2 regions of the Kluyvera sp. 1366 genome follow, and region 2 is predicted to be linked to the other one. Evidence: predicted binding sites of a transcription regulator. Region 2 holds the regulator's gene; the other holds the start of a gene.

Region 1 (7,521 bases), on a different contig from region 2:
AGAGACCGCGTTCCGTAACAGCAGCTTGCAGGCAGGTTATTTGATTCTGGCTGCGCGTTCGCTGGGCCTGGATGCCGGCCCGATGTCCGGTTTCGATCCGTCAAAAGTGAACGACGCCTTCTTTAGCGAGAGCAAATGGCAGGTGAACTTACTGATCAATCTCGGCTATGGCGAAGCCAGCAAACTGCACGCGCGTCTGCCGCGTCTCGGCTTTGATGAAGCCAGCACCTTTGCCTGATTGAGAAAAGGCGTCGGGCTTAGCCCACGACGCCCGTTTCAAGCGGTTATCCCAGTGAATGGAAGCCGCTGTTGAAGTAGATCATCGGCTCTGCCGCTTCACCTGGCAGAGCAATGCCCACGATACGCGCCAGCAGCACGCTGTGCGTGTTCCACTCCACTACCTTCTCCAGCTGGCAATCAAAACTCACCAGCGCATCAGCCAGAATCGGCGCGCCGGTATTCAGCGTCTGCCACGTACCGTTTTGAAAACGCTCGGCGCGGCGTGAGGATTGGCTGAACTGGGCACATAAGTCGTCATGCTGCTCACGCAGCACGTTCACGGCAAAATGGCCGGCTGCGGTAAAAGCATCATGACTGGACGCGCTACGATTCACGCATACCAGCAGGCTGGGTGGCTCAGCCGCAAGCGAACTGACCGACGTGGCAATCAGCCCCAGCTTTTCGCCCTGAAATTCGGTGGTAACCAGAGAAACACCCGCGGTTAAGCGACGCATGCCGTGACGAAACTCATCAAGCGAGATCGATTCCTGGCGAGAAATAGCGGTATCTGACATAAAAAACTCCGACGTGCCTGTTTTAACAATGCGCACAATGGGCAGATGAATGAAGAGTTAGCGCACTTTGATGTGCTGTTTTACTGCCCAAATCCTACACCACATCACACAGTTAGGCACTCAATCCGGCAGGTTTCTGCAAAAGCGTTCTATGCAAAGTTGCCAAATGGGATTGCCGCATGGCTTCGTCCTTATCTGAAATATCGCCTATTCCATCTTAAGCCGGATGCAAACCCATGAGAAAATTCTTACAATAGCACTGATGATTATTCGACCATTTTCATGGAGCGACAGATGGCTAGTCATTTTGTACGTTGGATAGGTAATCCGCCCTTTTCTTCTGAGAACATGCGGGTGCCACAAGAAGTAATCAACAGCGCTCAGCGCTTCGCTGACAAGCGTCGCGGACGCTTTCTCGCCGCACGCGAACTGCTTGCTCAGCTGATGTTACGCGTCTACGGTATCCGCGAACTCCCCGCGCTAACGACCAGCAGCAGCGGACGTCCCTGTTTTGCCGATGCCAACCTGCCCGATTTCAGCATCTCCTACGCCGGAAACACTATCGGTGTGCTGCTGGCCGAAGAAGGCGGCCGCGCCGGACTGGATATGGAAATTGTGCGCGCACACAGTCGCCAAACACAGGATATGCTGACACAGGATCTCTCCTCCGGCGAAAAAGCATGGATTAACGCGCAGCAGGATTTCATGGAAGCGCTGACGCAAATCTGGACGCTGCGCCAAAGCATTCTCAAGCTCACCGGCGAAACCGATAGCGGTATTGATTCACTGCGTTTGCATCCTGCGGCCGGTCGGCTGCGTTCCACCGTGTTCCCCGATATTCAGGCGGTGTGTGATGCTGAGCCCACGCTGGTGTGGTCGTGCGCGCTGTCGCCCGGCACCGAACGCTTACATCTGTGGGAGATTGATGGCGCGCAGCAGTGGCAAGCACTGCGCGATGTCGAGATGAGTAAACCCAATATAGGGCCGCATACGCTGCGCCTGACCAGTTTGGTCACGCCGCATGAGATGGGACATCCGTAAAAAAGGCCGCATCAGCGGCCTTTACTGTTTAGTGGGCATCGATAAAGACGATTTTCAGCACGAACAGTAGCGCGACCACCACCACGCACGGGCTGATTTCACGCCAGCGGCCGGTTCCCAACTTCATCACGCAGTAAGAGATAAAGCCCAGCGCGATACCTTCCGTGATCGAGAAGCTGAACGGCATCATCGCCGCAGTAACAAACGCTGGCACCGCTTCGGTGAGATCGTCCCACTGCACGCGTGACAGCGACGCCGTCATCAATACGCCAACGTAAATCAGCGCACCCGCCGCCGCATAAGAGGGCACCATCGCCGCCAGCGGTGACAGGAACATCACCAGCAGGAACAGAATCCCGGTGATCACCGCCATCAAGCCGGTACGACCGCCGATCGCCACACCGGACGAACTTTCAATGTAGGCGGTTACCGATGAGGTACCAATCAGCGAACCGGTCACCGAACTGATGCTATCGACGTACAGCGCCTGCTTCATGCGCGGGAAAGTGCCTTTCTCGTCGGTCAGCCCGGCTTTATCGGTCACGCCAATCAGCGTGCCGGAGGAGTCGAACAGATTGACCAGCATAAAGGAGAAGATCACCCCGGCCATGCCGATATTGAACGCGCCTTTGATATCAACCTGGCCTACAACGGATGTGATCGCAGGTGGCGCTGCGAACACGCCGCTGAATTTCACATCGCCAATGATCAAGCCTAGCGCGGTCGTCACCACAATCGACACCAGCACCGCCGCATGGATATTGCGGGAAGCCAGAATCGCGATGATGAAGAAACCCAGCGCCCCAAGCAGCACGCTGTGCGAGGTCAGATTACCCACAGCCACAATGGTATCGGCGTTTGGCACGATAATTCCGGCGTTTTTCAGCCCCATCATGGCGATAAACAGACCAATACCAGCGGTGATGCCAACACGCAGGCTGAGCGGAATGTTGGCAATCATCCAGTAACGCACGCGCAGCAGTGTGAGGATCAGCAGACCCAGCGCGCCCCAGAAAATCGCGCCCATACCAATCTGCCACGAGTATCCCATGGCCCCGACCACCACAAAGGCGAAGAAGGCGTTCAGGCCCATCGCCGGTGCCAGTGCTACCGGCAAATTCGCCACCAGCCCCATCAGAATACTGCCGAACGCGGCAATCAAGCAGGTAGTAACAAACACTGCCTGCGTATCCATGCCCGCTACACCGAGAATTTGCGGGTTAACGAAAACGATGTACACCATCGTCAGGAAAGTCGTGCAACCGGCAATCACTTCGGTACGCATGGTGGTTCCGTGTTCCTGCAGTTTGAAGATGCGCTGCAAAAGGCCCTGATTAGTCATTCCACTGTTCCGCTAAAAAATTTATCGCCGCGTATCCTATAGAGTTTAGCGTGGCAAAACACTGATTTTTCGCAACCGGTTGCTCAGGGTCGCTTTCTGCGCTCAGTGCGCTAGAGTGTCAGCTTATTGTTTAACAAAAGGATGATGTGCGATGTCGGTGGAATGTATTTTTTTTGATTGCGACGGCACGCTGGTCGACAGCGAAGTGATCTGTACGCAAGCTTACGTCAACACCTTTGCCCGCTACGGTATTGAACGCTCTCTGCAGCAAATGTTTGAGCAGTATAAAGGGGTAAAGCTCTACGACATCATCCGCGATGTGGCAGCCGAACAGCAGGTTGAACTGCCACTCGAAGAAGTGGAAACCGCCTATCGCGCCGAAGTGGCGAGATTGTTTGATCTCGATTTGAAGCCGATTGCCGGTGCCAAAGCGCTGGTGGAGCGCGTGAAAGTACCAATGTGTGTGGTTTCAAACGGCACGGTGAAGAAGATGCAGCATTCGCTGGGATTGACCGGCATGCTGCCGTATCTCGATGGCAAGCTGTACAGCGGGTATGACATTAACCACTGGAAGCCGGATCCGGAATTGATGTATCACGCCGCCGAGCAGATGCAGGTGCCGATTGAGAAGTGCATTCTGGTGGATGATTCCGAAGCGGGCGCGCGTGCCGGGATCGCGGCCGGGATTCCGGTGTTTTACTACTGCGCCGATGCGCACAATCCCGAACTCGATCATCCGCTGGTGACGCGCTTTGATGATATGGCGCAGTTGCCGGATTTGTGGCGCGCGCGTGGCTGGGATTTGGTGGGGTAGAGCTCGTTTTCCCCCTCCTCGGTTCGTGCTGGCTGTCCCCCATCCCGGCCTTCCCCCATGAATGGGGGAAGGCCGGGATGGGGGACAGCCAGCACAATCCAAATCAGCCAATCGCCCCTAACGAATCCTCGTTGCTCTGCTTCTTCGGCAGCAGGAACAGCGTGGCGGCGATATCCAGCAGATAAATCAGCGCCAGCAGCGTGATCGCCGCGGTGAAAGAGATATTGGTCGCCAGCAGGCCAATCACCAATGGACCAAACCCGCCTACGCCACGCCCCAAATTAAACAACACGTTCTGCGCCGTTGCGCGCGCCTGCGGTGGGAAAGTATCGGAAATCAGCGCGCCGTAGCCGCCGATCATGCCGTTCACAAACATCCCCATCAGCGCGCCGGTAAACAGCATCACCGTAGGATCGCGCAGCTGCGCATACACCACCACCATCACCACCGCGCCAAACTGATACAGCAGGAAGATTTTCCAGCGCGCGAAACGATCGGCCAGCACGCCAAACAGCCAGATGCCGAACGTCATGCCCACCACCGTCACCGCCGTCCACAGGCCAGATTTGGTCAGGCTGAAACCGAAGCTGGACGACAGATAGCTCGGCATCCAGATCATCAATCCGTAGTAACCAAAGTTCTGCACCGAGCAGAGAATGAAAATCCCCAGGCTGGCTTTACTGGTGGCGCGATCGGCAAACAGCAATTTAAGACGTGCGCCAAACGAGAGCTGCGGCGTTTTCTCCACGTGGCGGGTAAAGCTCTCCGGCTCGCCCATGCTGCGGCGAATCACAAAGGAGACCAGCGCCGGCAGCAAACCGACGAGGAACATGCCGCGCCAGCCAATCACGCTCAGCAGCGGCGGCGTGATAAAGGCCGCCAGCAGCACACCGAGCTGCCAGCCAATGCCCACCCACGCCGAGGCGCGGTTGCGCTTCTCTTTCGGCCAGGCTTCGGCAATCAGCGCCATGCCGATGCCGAACTCTCCGCCCAATCCCACGCCCGCCAGCGTGCGGTACACCAGCAGATCCCAATAACCCTGCGCCACGGCGCACAGGCCGGTGAACACTGAGAACACCAGAATAGTAACGGTAAGGATACGGATGCGACCATAACGATCGCTGAGATGGCCAAACACGATGCCGCCGATCACCGCGCCAATCAGTGTCCAGGTGACCAGCGAACCGGCCTGAGACGGATCGAGCGCCAGCGAGACGCTGATCGCCGGCAGCATAAAGCCAAGAATCAGCAGATCAAATCCGTCCATCGCGTAGCCGCTGATAGCCGCCACCATGGCTTTCGCCGGTGTAATGGCTTGTTTTTGAGGAGTTGGGGAAGACATGTAACAGCACCTGGCAGAAAAAAGTGCGCCAAGTATAAAGAGAGGGAATCGATGAGAACAGACAGAATTTAAGCAGGCAGCCCGTTAGCCACAGTGGCAACGGGCCGCCGACGCATCAATCAAGAGGGTTTATTGCTGCCGTCATCGCCCGACAGCAGTTCATCCAGCTTGTCGCCGCCCACATGACGGAAATCCTGACCTTTGACGAAATAGAAGATAATTTCGCAAATGTTCTGGCAGCGATCGCCGATACGCTCGATGGCGCGCGCGCAGAACAGCGCGGTCAGCACGCTTGGGATAGTGCGCGGATCTTCCATCATGTAGGTCATCAGCTGACGCACGATGCCTTCGTACTCTTTATCCACCTTCTTATCTTCGCGGTAGATTTTGATGGCTTCGTTGAGATCCATGCGCGCGAACGCATCCAACACGTCGTGCAGCATCTGCACGGTGTGATGACCAAGCGCTTCAAGGCTCACCAGTAGTGGCAGGTGCTGCTGGCTGAACTTCTCCAGCGCGGTGCGGCTGATTTTTTCCGCCACGTCGCCAATGCGTTCCAGCTCAGAAATGGTCTTGATGATCGCCATTACCAGGCGCAAATCGCTGGCGGTCGGTTGGCGTTTGGCGATGATCCGTACGCAGGCTTCATCAATCTCCACTTCCATCATGTTAACCTTCTGGTCGCCGTCAATGACGTGACGCGCCAGCTCGCCATCCTGGTTGTGCATCGCGGTGATGGCGTCCATCAGCTGCTTCTCAACCATGCCGCCCATGATCATCACTTGCGTGCGAATGTGCTCCAGCTCCGCGTTGAACTGACCGGAGATGTGTTTGTTCAGATTTAAATTATCCATGTGCGTCTCCTGAATCAGCCGTAACGACCGGTGATGTAATCTTCGGTCTGCTTCTTTGCGGGCTTAGTGAACAAGGTATCGGTATCGCTGAACTCAATCAGCTCGCCCAGATACATAAAAGCGGTGTGGTCAGAACAACGCGCAGCCTGCTGCATGTTGTGAGTCACGATCACCACAGTGTAATCCTGCTTCAGTTCGGTGATCAGCTCTTCAATACGACCGGTTGAAATCGGATCCAGCGCGGAGCAAGGCTCATCCAGCAACAGCACTTCCGGGCGAATCGCGATGCCGCGGGCGATGCACAAACGCTGCTGCTGACCGCCGGAAAGACTGTAACCGCTCTGATGCAGCTTGTCTTTGGTTTCATTCCACAGCGCGGCTTTGGTCAGCGCCCACTGCACGCGCTCATCCATATCGGCACGCGACAGCTTCTCAAACAGCCGCACGCCGAAGGCGATGTTGTCATAAATCGACATCGGGAATGGCGTAGGCTTCTGGAACACCATACCGACGCGGGCGCGCAGCAGGGCGATATCCTGATTGGAAGCCAGAATGTTATCGCCATCCAGCAGGATGTCACCTTCGGCACGCTGCTCCGGATAGAGCGAGTACATTTTGTTGAAGGTGCGCAGCAAAGTGGATTTACCGCAACCTGATGGGCCGATAAACGCGGTCACCTGATTTTTGGTGATATCCAGATTGATGTTTTTCAGCGCGTGAAACTTACCGTAATAGAAGTTCAGATTACGGACCTGAATTTTACCGGCTGATGAAGTCACGTTACTCATTCTCGTCTCTCATAAGCAGCGCCGCCGAAGCCGCGCCGGGAAATTAGTGTTTGCCCTTGGCGAAAACCACACGCGCCACAATGTTCAGCAGCAGCACGCACACGGTAATAATCAGCACACCCGCCCACGCCAGGCTTTGCCACTCGGCAAAGGGGCTCATGGCGAATTTAAAGATGGTGACCGGCAGGTTAGCGATCGGCTGCATCATGTCAGTGCTCCAGAACTGGTTCGACAGTGCAGTAAACAGCAGCGGTGCGGTTTCACCGGCGATACGCGCCACGGCCAACAGCACACCGGTGATGATGCCGGAAACCGAGGCTTTCAGCGTAATCGCCGAAATCATCTTCCACTTCGGCGTACCCAGCGCATAAGCCGCTTCACGCATGCTGTCGGGTACCAAGCGCAGCATATTTTCGGAGGTACGAATCACAATCGGGATTTGCAGTAGCGCCAGCGCTACCACACCAGCCCAACCGGAGAAGTGCTGCATCTGCGATACCACAATGGTGTAAACAAACAGGCCCACCACAATCGACGGTGCTGACA
Region 2 (7,521 bases):
GATGAGGTGTTGCTGCATCGTCTTGATAACTATATTGCCAGCCTGCACAACGACGGCATTATCGTGCTGCATCAGATGGGCAGCCACGGCCCAGCCTATTATCAGCGTTATCCGGCTGAGTTCCGCCGTTTCACGCCCACCTGCGACAGCAAGCTGATTCAGGATTGCGATCATCAGGCGCTGGTGAATACTTACGATAACTCGCTGCTGTATAGCGACGACATGCTGAGCCGCACCATCGATAAGCTTAAAGGCCTAAGCGATCGCTTCAATGTGGCGCTGGTTTATCTCTCCGATCACGGCGAATCGCTTGGCGAGCGCGGGATGTATCTGCACGGCGCGCCTTACCTGTTTGCGCCTGCGCAGCAAACACACATTCCTCTGCTAATGTGGATGTCACCGGGATATGCGGCGGCGAACCACATCAATGATGCCTGTTTACGCCAGCAAGCCGCCGACGCCAAGGTTTCGCAAGATAATCTTTTCCATACGGTTTTAGGCATGTTCAATATCCAGACGCAGCAGTATCAGCCGCAGCTGGACATGATCAGATCGTGCCAAACTGCCGCCTGAGGGTTGCGTTAGACTGACTGGTCTAATAACCTGCGCCCCATGAATAAGACTCTGCAACGCAACGATACCCGTGAACATCTGCTCGCTATTGGCGAGCAGGTTTGTTTACAGCGCGGCTTTACCGGCATGGGTTTGATCGAGATGCTGGCGCTGGCAGAAGTCACGAAAGGCTCGTTCTACCACTATTTCGGTTCAAAAGAGGCCTTTGGTGTGGAGCTGATTGAGCGCTACTTCAGCCATTTCCAGCAGCAGATTGATCAGCAGTTGAGTCTGCCCGATTTAACGCCGACCCAGCGCCTGTTAGCGCATTTCCGCTATGGCGAACGGCTGTTTATCGAGCAAGGTCATATTGTTGGCTGTCTTGGCGTAAAGTTGTCAGCCGAAGTGTGCGATCTCTCTGAGCCGATGCGCGATGCACTGCAACAGGGTGCCAACGCCATTATCGCTGCCTACACGCGCTGTTTGAATGAGGTGGCGGCTGAGCAGCCGCTGCCGTTTGGGCAAACGCCGCAGCAGCTGGCGCAGCGCTGCTACTTGCTGTGGCTCGGAGCCAGTTTGCAGAGCAAGATTTCCCGAGAGCCGGGCCCGATTAGCCTGGCACTCGACACCATCGAACAGTGGCTGATAAGTCACTGATTTTTAAAACCCCATTTACTAGACGACCGGTCTTCCTGGAGCAATCAATATGGCGAGTAAGCAGCTGTTCTCCCCACTTAAAGTGGGCGCGATTACCGTACCGAACCGCATTTTCATGGCCCCGTTGACGCGTCTGCGCAGCATTGAGCCGGGCGATATCCCTACGCCGCTGATGGCAGAATATTATCAACAGCGCGCCAGTGCCGGTTTGATCATCACCGAAGCCACCCAGATCTCTTTCCAGGCGAAAGGCTATGCCGGTGCGCCGGGTCTGCACACACAGCAGCAAATTGCCGCGTGGAAAGTGATTAACGAAGGCATTCATGCCGCCAACGGTCACAGCGCTGTACAACTGTGGCACACCGGCCGCATATCTCATAACAGCGTGCAGCCCGAAGGCAAAGCGCCGGTCGCCCCATCCCCCCTAGCGGCAGGTACGCGCACGTCCCTGCGCGCCGCGGATGGTTCTGTTTATCGTGAAGACACCTCAGTGCCACGCGAGTTGTCAGTGGCTGAAATTCAGCAAATCGTAAAAGATTTTGGTCAGGCCGCCGCCAATGCGCGCGAAGCCGATTTCGACCTGCTGGAGCTGCACTCCGCGCACGGCTATCTGATGCACCAGTTCCTCGCACCAGGTTCAAACCAGCGTACCGATGAGTACGGCGGTTCGATTGAAAAGCGTGGCCGTTTCGCGCTGGAAGTGGTGGATGCAGCGATCGCCAACTGGTCTGCCGATCGTATTGGTATCCGCGTTTCGCCAATCGGTGCTTTCCAGAATCTGGACAATGGCCCGGAAGAAGAAAAAGCGGCGCTGTGGTATATCGCCGAGCTGGGCAAACGCAGCATCGCCTATCTGCACCTTTCTGAGCCAGACTGGGCGGGCGGACAGCCTTACAGCGATGCATTCCGTGAAAAAGTACGCGCCCTGTTCCCTGGCGTAATCATCGGTGCCGGTGCTTACACCGTTGAGAAAGCCGACGATCTGATTGCGCGTGGCCTGATTGACGCCGTGGCCTTTGGTCGCGACTTTATCGCCAATCCGGATCTGGTTGCCCGTCTGCAGCAGGATGCGCCACTCAATCCGCAGCGTCCTGAGAGTTTTTACGGTGGCGGCGCGGAAGGTTATACCGATTATCCAACCCTGTAAGAAAATGGCTGCCGCGGCGGATAGGCGGCAGCGTTATTTCATCAGTGTGTATACTAAGTTGCTTGTCATGCACTGATGACGTTTTAAAAAAAGAGGATGTTATGCGTTTACTTCACACCATGTTACGCGTTGGCGATTTACAACGTTCAATCGATTTCTACACCCGCGTGCTCGGCATGCGCGTACTGCGTCAAAGCGAAAACACCGAGTATAAGTACACCCTGGCATTCGTTGGCTACACCGAAGAGAGCGAGGGCGCGGTGATTGAGCTGACTTACAACTGGGGCGTGGATAAATACGATCTCGGCAACGCTTACGGCCATATCGCGCTGGGCGTGGACAATGTCGCTGACACCTGCGAACGCATTCGCAGCGCGGGCGGCAACGTAACGCGTGAAGCGGGCCCGGTAAAAGGCGGTTCGACTATCATTGCGTTTGTTGAAGATCCAGACGGCTACAAAATCGAGCTGATTGAAAACAAACATGCCGGTCACGGCTTAGGCAACTAAGGTTGCCCGTCAGCCTGCTATTTGCAGGCTGACTTCCCTCTCCTGCTGCACCCTCCTGCGATTTTTGCCATAATGCGCGCTGCCCTATTTATTGCCATGAGATCCTGATGTCTGAATCGAACGCTTTAAACGCTCTCCACCAACGCTTCCGCGGTTTTTATCCTGTTGTGATCGACGTTGAAACCGCGGGTTTCAATGCACAAACCGATGCACTGCTGGAAATTGCAGCCACCACGCTGAAAATGGATGAAGACGGCTGGTTGCACCGCGATGAAACGCTGCACTTCCATGTGGAACCGTTTGAAGGCGCCATTCTGAATCCTGCGGCGCTGGCGTTTACCGGCATCGACCCCACCAATCCGCTGCGCGGTGCGGTAAGTGAATATGAAGCCCTGCACGCGATTTTTAAAATGGTGCGCAAAGGCACCAAAGATAGCGGCTGCAATCGCGCCATTATCGTGGCGCACAATGCCACTTTCGATCTCAACTTCGTGATGGCGGCCGCCGAGCGCGCCAGCCTGAAGCGCAATCCGTTCCACCCGTTTGCCACTTTTGATACCGCGGCACTGAGCGGTTTAGTGCTGGGGCAAACCGTGTTGGCGAAAGCCTGTAAAGCGGCGGGAATGGAGTTTGATAGCACGCAGGCGCATTCGGCGCTGTATGACACCGAGCAAACCGCGACGCTGTTCTGTGAGTTGGTAAACCGCTGGAAACGCCTGGGCGGCTGGCCGCTGGCTTTCAGTGAAGAATCCGCAGACGAGGCGTCTGCCGAGTAACTAAAGAAAAGGCCGACATGTGTCGGCCTTCTGCATTATTCCGCTTCTTTATACTTCTCAGCGGTCTCTTTCAGCAGTGGCTGAAGTTCACCGCGCTGGAACATCTCAACGATGATGTCGCAGCCGCCGACCAGTTCACCGTCGACCCACAGCTGCGGGAAGGTTGGCCAGTTAGCGTATTTCGGCATTTCAGCGCGAATATCCGGGTTCTGCAGAATATCCACGTAAGCGAAACGCTCGCCACACGCAGAAAGCGCCTGCACGGCTTGCGCCGAAAAACCACAGCTTGGCAGCTTTGGCGAACCTTTCATGTACAGCAGAATCGGGTTTTCTGCGATCTGACGCTGAATTTTTTCAACAGTACTCATTATTGCCTTCCTTAATCTTCTACTTCGTGTTTGTTTATTGTAGCGATTTCGCTCCCGGACTGAAAACGGGATTTTGCGTTTGCACTGGCTAATCGCCATGTTTGTTAAGTTAACGCATGACAAATAACATTTTCATATCATTAATTGGCATTAATAAATTAATAATTAGCAATAATTTCGCTGTGTTAACCAGCTGAAATCGCTCATTTTTGCTACAGAATCAATCTGGTAACATATTAATAGAAAAAGGCCTTACCTTTTGTAAAAAAAGTGGATTAGAATTGCCTCGGCGCTGGTCACTTGATCAGATTTCTCTCACTTTTCCGCAGTCTGCTTTGATTCAGCCTGCTTAACCTGTAACCGGATTATGCGTCTACTAATTACGCTTTTCATACTGGCTTTAGCCCAACTGTTCTTTAATGTGGCCGCTGCATCTCCGCATGCGCCCGTTAACGCCAGTTCGCTTAAAGCAGAGAAAAAGAGCGCACGTGAAGACGAGCGCCGCAAACGACGTCCGGTGAAGACCACCACCAAAAAATCGCGCCTGACTGCTGTTCAAAAATTCAAACTCAAAAAACAGAGCAAAACAGAAACCGCGCTGCACAAAACCACCAGCAAAAAATCCCCGTTAAAACTTTCTGCTAAGAAATACGGTCATCAACGTTTAGCGAAGAAAACGCCAGAGATCGCCGTCAATGATGAAGCCTTAGCGCTGACCGGCATCAAAATGAGTAAAGCGCACCGTCAGCGTTATCAAAAAGCGCGTGAAACGGCGATGACCAAATTAATGGGTCAACTCGGCAAACCTTATCAGTGGGGCGGCGCTTCGCCACACACCGGTTTCGATTGCAGCGGCCTGGTGTGGTACGCCTATAAAGATCTGGTGAAATTCAAACTGCCACGCACCGCCAATGAGATGTATCACCTGCGTGATGCGGCACCGATTAAGCGTGAAATGCTGGAGAAAGGCGATCTGGTGTTCTTCCGCATCAACAATCGCGGTACCGCCGACCATGTGGGCGTTTATCTTGGCAATGGCAAATTCATTCAGTCGCCGCGTACCGGCAAAGATATTCAGATTAGCGCATTGGGTGAGGATTACTGGCAGAAACACTATGTGGGCGCGCGTCGTATGATGACGCCAAAAACCATTCGCTAGCTGTTGCGCAACAGACATAAAAAAGCCGGATGCTGTTGTCAGCTCCGGCTTTTTTGTTAATGCATGATCGCGGTAAAGCTGAAGGCGATAATCATCAACAGTGCGCCAACAGTGGTCATTAGCGCCAGCTTCAGGTCGGTATTCATCACAACTCCTTAGTCACACAATTATTAGGGTTAAGACGATTTTCGCATAGCAATAGGCAAAAATCTCGTGTTATCCGCGCCAGCTTGCTAGAATCGCCGCCTTTCGTTGCGCAACAGATTTTGCGCAGGCTGTATTTACAGCGTGATGAAGTGATTTCGCCTGCTAGAACATACCGTTTTGCCCGCTTTTTTGGGCTGTAAAAGCATTAGCAGACGCAAACGTTTAACAATATACTTATCAGTAAGTTGCGATAAGCCCAGGAGCACCATTTTCATGGCAACAATTAAAGATGTCGCAAAACGCGCGGGTGTCTCAACCACCACGGTTTCGCATGTCATCAACAAAACGCGTTTCGTTGCGGAAGAGACGCGTAACGCCGTATGGGAAGCGATCAAAGAATTACATTACTCGCCAAGTGCCGTGGCGCGTAGTCTTAAAGTCAATCACACCAAAACCTTGGGTCTGCTGGCGACCTCCAGCGAAGCGCCCTACTTCGCTGAAATTATCGAAGCGGTGGAGAACCGCTGCTTCGAACGCGGCTATACGCTGATTCTCGGCAATGCTCACAACGATCTGCAAAAGCAGCGCGCTTACCTGTCGATGATGGCGCAAAAGCGCGTCGACGGCTTGCTGGTGATGTGTTCGGAATATCCAGACGATTTGCTGCAGATGCTGGAAGAGAACCGCAATATCCCCATGGTGGTGATGGATTGGGGCGCGTCACGCGGTGATTTCACCGATACCGTGCAGGACAATGCATTTCAGGGCGGCTATCTTGCCGGGCGTTATCTGATTGAACGTGGCCATCGCGATATCGGTGCCATTCCTGGCCAAATGGAGCGCAACACCGGCGGTGGACGTCATGCTGGCTTCCTGCAGGCAATGAACGAAGCGGGCATTACAGTGCGTCCGGAGTGGGTGGTTCAGGGCGACTTTGAGCCTGAATCGGGCTATCAGGCGATGCAACAGATCTTAAATCAGAAACAGCGTCCAACCGCGGTGTTCTGCGGTGGCGATATCATGGCGATGGGCGCGATTTGCGCTGCTGATGAGATGGGTTTGCGCGTACCGCAGGATATCTCGGTGATTGGCTACGATAACGTGCGCAACGCGCGCTATTTCACACCAGCGCTCACCACCGTGCACCAGCCGAAAGCTGAACTGGGCGAAAAAGCGCTGGAAATGCTGCTGGATCGCATCACCAGCAAGCGCGAAGATCCGCAAACTATCGAAGTCCAGCCAACGCTGATTGAACGTCGTTCGGTGGCGTACGGTCCGTTCCGCGACTACCGCCGCTAAGCCGACACTTCGCTGAGCCATTCGTGGTTCAGCGTTTCCGCATCCCCGAGATAAGCCAGTAACCACGCCAGCGCCGGTGACGCGCGCTGTTCTGACCAGCTAACGCAGCACGGACTGTCCGGAAACGCCTGCGGTAGCGCCAGCTCGACCAGTTTTTGGCTGTCCAGCAGTGGACGCGCCAAATGGCCAGGCACCATGCCGACGCACAATCCTGCCAGCAAACAATCCATCCCGGTTTCCCACTCTGGCACCACCAACCGCCGCTGATTATCCAGCGTCCATGTCATACGGCGCGGTAACGCACGCGAGGTATCTTCCAGCACCAGCGATGGCCACGCCCGCAAGGTTTCATCATCCAGCTCCTTGCTGTTAACCAGCGGATGATCAGGGCTCACCACACAACGCCAGTTCAGCGCGCCCATATCCTGAAAGGCAAAACGTCCGCCCACCGGAATGGCCTGGGTTGCGCCAATCGCCACATCCACCCGACCATCAGCCAACGCATCCCACACGCCGTTGAACACTTCGTAGCTGATAATCAGCTCCATATCGGGAAAATGGCGATAGAAGTCCTTCACTAACTGTCGCGTGCGCTGCGGTTTTACAATGCAGTCAACCGCGATGCTCAACTCGCCGCGCCAGCCATTTGCCAGTTGCTGACACTGTCGGCGAGTGGCCAGCATTTTTTTGATAACAGATCGGCCTTCCCGCACAAAATGCTCGCCCGCCGCTGTCATCACCACTTCCCGATGCTGGCGCTCAAACAGCGGCACCGCCAGCCAGGTTTCCAGCTGGCGCACAGTATAACTGACGGCAGAGGGCACGCGATGCAGTTCCTGCGCTGCCGCGCTAAAACTGCCGGTGCGCGCTACTGCATCCACCACTTCAAGCGCATATTCTGACCACA

The links. The regulator PurR, encoded in region 2, represses purine synthesis genes. The targets are predictions, from matches to a motif close to CANGCAAACGTTTGCNTG.
Region 1: ACVLVH_RS18990 (NCS2 family permease) is a predicted target of PurR. The motif match lies at 3,246-3,263, and genes of this name have one in related genera.

Annotation. Positions count from the first base shown of each region.
Region 1 is NZ_JBTRDW010000008.1:238,308-245,828, forward strand. It holds gene ACVLVH_RS18975 (malonic semialdehyde reductase) at 1-238, shown strand, start outside; gene ACVLVH_RS18980 (flavin reductase family protein) at 285-794, opposite strand; gene ACVLVH_RS18985 (4'-phosphopantetheinyl transferase family protein) at 1,089-1,835, shown strand; gene ACVLVH_RS18990 (NCS2 family permease) at 1,864-3,177, opposite strand; gene yieH (6-phosphogluconate phosphatase) at 3,329-3,991, shown strand; gene ACVLVH_RS19000 (MFS transporter) at 4,095-5,333, opposite strand; gene phoU (phosphate signaling complex protein PhoU) at 5,453-6,187, opposite strand; gene pstB (phosphate ABC transporter ATP-binding protein PstB) at 6,202-6,975, opposite strand; gene pstA (phosphate ABC transporter permease PstA) at 7,019-7,521, opposite strand, start outside.
Region 2 is NZ_JBTRDW010000006.1:39,523-47,043, forward strand. It holds gene eptA (phosphoethanolamine transferase EptA) at 1-573, shown strand, start outside; gene ACVLVH_RS14315 (TetR/AcrR family transcriptional regulator) at 613-1,209, shown strand; gene ACVLVH_RS14320 (alkene reductase) at 1,259-2,356, shown strand; gene gloA (lactoylglutathione lyase) at 2,458-2,865, shown strand; gene rnt (ribonuclease T) at 2,973-3,641, shown strand; gene ACVLVH_RS14335 (Grx4 family monothiol glutaredoxin) at 3,677-4,012, opposite strand; gene ACVLVH_RS14340 (C40 family peptidase) at 4,377-5,168, shown strand; gene cydH (cytochrome bd-I oxidase subunit CydH) at 5,225-5,314, opposite strand; gene purR (HTH-type transcriptional repressor PurR) at 5,589-6,614, shown strand; gene punR (DNA-binding transcriptional activator PunR) at 6,611-7,521, opposite strand, start outside.